Regions from separate parts of the Candidatus Protochlamydia phocaeensis genome, predicted to be linked through region 2. Evidence: riboswitches for the same ligand, from Rfam matches in the RefSeq annotation. Region 2 holds a riboswitch; the other holds the start of a gene.
The links. Region 2 has a riboswitch for cobalamin ahead of BN3769_RS11755 (ATP-dependent Clp protease ATP-binding subunit). Riboswitches for the same ligand answer to the same signal wherever they lie in the genome.
Positions count from the first base shown of each region.

Region 1 (3,211 bases), on a different contig from region 2:
TCGGCGGCTAAGTTATCCAGCTCGCTTGTCGTCACGCCATCATAAATGCCTTCAATGACTTTCAAGGCCAACTGAATGGGATTGATATGGGCCGGGTCCAGTCCATAGCAGAGTTTTTGGATTCTTGCAGTGATCTTATCGAACTTGATCGGCTCTTTTCTTCCGTCTCTTTTGATGACAAACATGGTTTTTCCTTGGGGTTTTAAGAAATCCTCTAAGAGTTAGAAATCTTCAGACAAAGTGAAAACATGCGTATCTTTATGGGCAAGCACTCCCGACTTTTGATATTCGGAGACTCGCCGTTCAAAGAAATTGGTTTTTCCTTGAAGGGAGATCAATTCCATAAAATCAAAGGGGTTGGAAGCCTGGTAAATTTTAGAGCAGCCAAGAGCCACCAGCAAGCGATCAGCGACAAACTCAATGTACTGGCACATCAGATCGGCATTCATGCCGATCAGCTTGACGGGCAGCGCATCGACGACAAACTCCTTCTCAATCTCTACTGCATGCGAAATGATGTTCTGCACAACCTCTTCTGGAAGGGGATGGACAAGCTGGGAATAGAGCAGGCAGGCAAAGTCGCAGTGCAGGCCTTCATCGCGTGAAATGAGTTCATTTGCAAAGCTTAATCCCGGCATCAGCCCTCTTTTTTTGAGCCAAAAAATGGAGCAGAAGCTTCCGGAAAAGAAAATTCCCTCGACGGCCGCAAAAGCCACTAAGCGCTCGGCAAAACCGCCTTGGCTGATCCAACGCAAGGCCCAATGCCCTTTTTTGGATACGCAGGGAACCGTCTCTAGTGCGTGAAAGAGATATTTTTTTTCTTTCTGGTCTTTAATGTAAGTATCGATGAGCAGCGAGTACGTCTCGGAGTGGATGTTCTCGCTCATGATTTGAAAGCCATAAAAGCAGCGGGCTTCGGGATATTGGACCTCGTTCATAAAATTGATGGCTAGATTTTCGTTGACAATTCCATCGCTTGCCGCAAAAAAGGCCAGGACATGCTTGATAAAATGCTTTTCATCGGCATTCAATTTATGCTCCCAATCTTGGATATCAGCAGAGAGGTCGATCTCTTCGGCAGTCCAGAAACTGGCCTCGGCCTTTTTATACATGCTCCAAATAGCGGGATGTTTGATGGGAAATAAAACAAAGCGGTCTTTATTTTCTTGTAAGAGAGGCTCTACGCACTCCATATTTCACTCCTTGCTTTACGGCCATTTGACGCAATATGGTCTTGAGCGCCTAAATTTGCGTGCAAACGGTATCTTCCAAGCGATGGAAATCGCTTGAACCAAAATGATTTAGTTTTACAGAAAGGGAAAAATGGACTTGCTTGAAAGGAAAATAAAAGCGCAATGCTTAATGGCAATTCTTGAGCAAGTGTGTCGTTTCTCCCCATCCTGTCTTTAACGAGACAGTTCATCTCTTGCCGAGATGTGATGAGCATGAAAAAGCAGGTCTTCTGACTCCGAGTTCATCCTATCCGCTCCACCTTCCCGCTTTGCTAAACATTAAAAGCAGTGGCTTGATGAGCGTTCGTCCCTCGTTACAGCGGCGTCACCGCAGAGGATTTGCACCTCTTTCCCTATTCTCCCCTAGCCGTAGCTAGAGGCACTTTTTCACGAGCCTAAGGCCTTTTATTTCATTAGAAAAGTTCCAATGAAATCGGAGGTATTCATAACCCTTGCCTGGCAAATTTGTCAAGCCCGATTTGGGATTGGCAGTTCTTTGCGTTTGTTTCGAACTGGCGTACAAGCGATTATAAAAGCTGAATGCGTTTTTCAAAAAATGAAGAAGGTAGGAGAGCCAATGAATGCAAGCGCAGGATAAAGCTTTTTTGGAAAGAATTCTAAATCAATTGTCCGTCCGTTCAGCTATGAAGCCGAACAGACGGGAATGGAATTAAATCAATGATGGTGCCAGTGCTCATGCCAATGTTCGTGCCCATGATACTGCCAAGCGACATCTTCGTGATGGACAACCCAGTGGCGGTGCCAGCTTTCATGCCAGTGATTGTTCCAATAGCCGGTCCAATAGACCCTCCAGTGGGGATGATCGATATATACGCAACGGCCGCCGTCCCAATAACAGCCCTCTTCATTGACCCAATAGCCATTGTACCAAATATAGCGGACATTGTAATTGGGGAAATAAATGCTCGTATCGGCTGCTGCATAGCTTGGCCCTAGATCCACCCCGCCTATAGCAGGGTCATAATAGAAGACTTTTTCATATGTATTGCCGCTGCCATCGACAATAATGGCTTGAACAGGCTGGCGGTAAGCAATGGTAACTTGCGGTCCGAAGACCACGACCCCTGCTTGCATGTCAGACAAAAAGAGCATAGAGGCTGCAAAAGCCGCTAAGCAGATCCCCGCTTTTTTCATAGCTATCTCCGAGACTTATTGATTTTCCTTAATTCCAAATTACCGCAAGGGAAGTTTTTCGTCATGATTCTTTGTTATAACTGAATTTTGGTTGTCTTCTTTAGGTTTTTAAACTAACAACCAGAATAGTTTAAGGGGATTTTATTCTTTCTAACAATGAGAGAAGGGTAAAAAAATCCCAAACTCAGGTTGGATAAGTAAGACAAAATTTAAGGCTATATCCGGGAATATAGCCTTTAGGATAGCGATAGACGGGCGATTATGGTGTGCTCTTCTCCGTTTTTTTGCGCTCCAAGGCATCCAAAATGGCTTTTTTTAGTTTATCATAATCAATTGTATCGTCTTTATTCTCCACTTTGACGCCTTCGACAAAAATGGTGGGGGTAGACAGGTGGCCATTCATAAGACGGTTGCCATAAGCCGTATTCTTTTCAATCTGTACACGGTATTTTTCCATTTCGATGCAGTCTTTCAAGCGGTCTAATTGAATGGCCGGACTTGTCGCAGCCGCAAACTTTTGCAGTCTTTCGATTGTGGCCCAGTTCTCTCTTTCAGGTGGCTGGTTTTTGTAAATGTAATTCAAATATTTGAAGAAAAGATCCGCGTTCGGATACTCAGGTTCTTGATTGTAAACGCACCAAAGGGCAATGGCAGCTGGCATGGAATTGGGCAAAAAAGAGACAGGAATAACCGTATAGCGAATTTTATTGGTATTGATGAATTCTTCTTCAAGCTTGGGAAATGAGGCGTTGTTATAGCGCTTGCTGTCGGGGCATTTGGGCTCTAATAGAGCAACTACCTGCACAGGTGCTTTGGGGTAGCCG
Region 1 is NZ_FCNU01000032.1:53,107-56,317, reverse strand. It holds gene BN3769_RS12810 (ribonucleoside-diphosphate reductase subunit alpha) at 1-185, opposite strand, end outside; gene BN3769_RS12805 (ribonucleoside-diphosphate reductase small subunit) at 222-1,193, opposite strand; cobalamin riboswitch at 1,436-1,634, opposite strand; gene BN3769_RS12795 (hypothetical protein) at 1,908-2,387, opposite strand; gene BN3769_RS12790 (DsbA family protein) at 2,647-3,211, opposite strand, start outside.
Region 1: it holds a riboswitch for cobalamin, as region 2 does, so the genes downstream of both, BN3769_RS12805 (ribonucleoside-diphosphate reductase small subunit) here and BN3769_RS11755 (ATP-dependent Clp protease ATP-binding subunit) in region 2, are expected to answer to the same signal.

Region 2 (3,211 bases):
AGTCGGCAGCGCGTAGAAAGATAATAAGCTTTAGATCTTATATCAGAAGCAAGGAAGTTTTCTTCCTTGCTTCTGAAAATTCTCTTAAAGATTTCATGGCCTATTCAAAATAAGGATCGCTTTAGATTCTCTAGTCGTTTGATAAGTAATGGCAACATCTTTGTCATTCACTTTTTGCAAAGCGTGGAATTTCTGGATGACTTCTCTCTAAAGCTAATGAGAAATTGTCCATTTTTTGTGCTGCAGTTCCGCATCAATAGATCTCATCAAATTTTTCGTTAAACAAAAGCCCAATGGTTGCACTTGCAAAGAGAGCTTATTGTCTTGATTGAAAGGTGTTAACCGAAAAATCAAAGGCATATTAGCTATTCCTATCCTTTATTTTATGTTCGCTTTAGCTGGATAGGAAAGCGCAGGCGCTTTCTACCTGCCGCTGCCTTTGGCTTGCAATGATACTGGAGTGCCCTTGAATGCTATTCGGATGAAAATAGCGGGCATCCTTGACATTTTTCGGATAAAAGGAAGGCGGCGTCACTTTTGAATCGGCAAAGCCTCCTTCAAATTCAAATTGAACTCCTTGTTCAGCAGCCCTTCTAATCTCTCGAATAATCTGTTTGCCCGCTTCGCTTCCCCAGCTGAAATCTTTATAGATAACCTCTTCATGATTTCCCCCTAAAGGCGATTGCACTAGCCATTTCCATATTTTCTGCTTCCAAGGGGCTAAAGCTGGATCGCACATAACTTTTGTTCCATAAAGAGGGGAGGAATTGGCATTAACCATTATCCGTTCGCCTTGAATGCCAGCATCGATGGCGTCTACAGCTAATTGAGACGCCAGCCATCCACCATTAGAAATTCCATGCGCATATAATTTTAGAGCGGGACGTTCTTGAAGAAGAGGCAGAACGGTATCCGTAATACGCTGGACCGCTTCTCCTTTCGAACAGTTTCCCTTTTTATCGACCTGAACTTGATAAATTAAGATGTCTTCTCCAACTTTTTGTTTGAAAGCCTTGGCATGTCCATCCATTTGGGATGCATGGCCATTTAAGCCATGAATCAAGACAACAATCCCTTTAGCTGTTTCTTTATTGCCTATGACTTTTCCATAATTAGGCGCGTGCTCAATGCGAGAGAAAAATGTTCCAATCGTAAACCACAAATCTTTGATTAAGCCAATCATTTTAGCAATGCCTACCGGTAGAGGACTCGTTTTAACAACTTTTTGTGCGTCAATATAATTCTCTTCTGTTGCAACAGGGGGAAAATGAGCCGCTTCCAATGAAGGACGAGAATAAGCAGAATAAGAAGCGACCGAATAGGGGAATGATAACATACAATTTTCTGTGTTTTGTTTATAAGTTCAATAAATTTTTAAATAATTGTAATTAAGATTAATTACTCTTGCAAGAGTTAATGTTAATGGTTTAATTTCTTGACTCTTATTTCTTTTGGGTTTATGAAATTAAGCGTTCATTTAGTAATTATGCGTATTATAGAAAAGTGCCTTCTATTTGAAGACTTCAAAAAGAAGGATAATAGGGAAACAGGTGTAAATCCTGTGCGGTTAGGCCGCTGTAACGAAGGACGGATGCTTAGTCATTTATGACCACTGCTTGTCGCGGGAAGGTTTTAAAACTCAACTAAGCCTATCGGATGATTTCGAAGCCAGAAGACCTGCTTTTTTATACCTATCAGATCTGATTAAGACGCTGTCTCCTTAAAGGCAGGATGGGGAAATGATTCGCTGATTTGACTTGGGAAAGAGGTCTGTTTAGGAATGTATGTGATGGACGCCTTTCAAGAGCTATCTCTTCGATCACCATTTTCCTCCGATGCGTAACATTAAACTTAAGCGACTTTGCTTTTTCGATAAAGCAGGAAAGGAAAAGGGTATGTCTTTGAATATCAATCCACTGGGATTTTTTTCGACTTTCAATCAGGAAATAAGGCATTTGGTTTGGCGTGAACCTTCGCCTTTTGAAGGGATTAACAACTTAAATGATTTAGAGCGTGTGCTTTTATCCGAAGGATGGAATCGGGATAAATGGAGAAGTTGGAAAAAAGAGATTCAAAAGGCTTTACTCCGCCATCAACAGGATCCGGCTGCGTTAAATGCGTTCTTGGCAAATTTGATTAAAGCGCATATTCATCGGGATCCCCAAGAGACGCTCCAATTTTTCTCTGAAGTATTGTCTCTTGAAGCGCTGGATTCAATCGCCCGCTTTAGGACCCAAGGAAGTGTCACTCCTTATCAGAATGCCTTTGAGTGGGCTGCCGAAAGAGCGGCGAGGTATCCGTTAAAGCCAGAACCGTCTTTTAATGAGTGGATATACCAAGAATGGAAAAGATGCCGCCCTCGAGTGATTTATTTTATTCCAAATTTAATCAATATTTTCCTTGGGGCTTTTAACTTTTTAGATACCCATAAAAAATTTACGACTTTATGGGAAAAACACATTCTCTTAGAAATTATTTACAAATTTTTCATTATTCCTTTTTGCCTCGTTCAAATTTTACAGCCCATTTTTATTGTGACAGCTAAAGTTTATTTGGTGGCAGGAGCGATTCTTGCTGCGGGAGGGCTTTTGGCTATTGCTTATCAGCGCTGGTTTAAGCCTATTCCGGATGAAATTGTCAACTGCACCAATTTAGACAAGCAAATGGACAGCGGGCTTATTGAGCCCAAAGTGGGACAAACGGAGCTGCTTACCAAACTGCTGTCCACTCTTATTACAGGAGCGAATGTCTTATTAGTGGGAAAATCCGGGGACGGGAAGACAACCTTATTCCACCAGCTTCTTCAATTAAAAAAAGAGGGGAAACTTCCCGCTGAATTGCAAGATCGTGTCAACTATGAAGTCGATTGCGGCCTTCTCATTTCCAATGTCAGTTTCGGACATTCCGAACTGATCAATCAAATTAAAGACCAGATTGGGGGGTATGAGAAAAAAACGCTCTTTTTAATGGATGAATTTGACCAATTGGCCAGCAATCAGGGGGCCTTTCAAGCCTTCAAAAACCACTTTTTACAGGGTGGCCCAAATGATCCTCAATTTATTGCTACAACAACCTTTAAAGAGTTTGAGAAAATCAAGAAGCTTGATGTAGACGGATCCTTTATGCGTCGAGTAGTCACGATTATTGTAGATGGGGAAGAGGAAGAACAAAACAAACTTGTTTTGGAAGAATTCGTCACTCGCGTTGAACC
Region 2 is NZ_FCNU01000031.1:7,634-10,844, reverse strand. It holds gene BN3769_RS11765 (DEAD/DEAH box helicase) at 1-24, shown strand, start outside; gene BN3769_RS11760 (alpha/beta hydrolase) at 395-1,336, opposite strand; cobalamin riboswitch at 1,485-1,699, shown strand; gene BN3769_RS11755 (ATP-dependent Clp protease ATP-binding subunit) at 1,896-3,211, shown strand, end outside.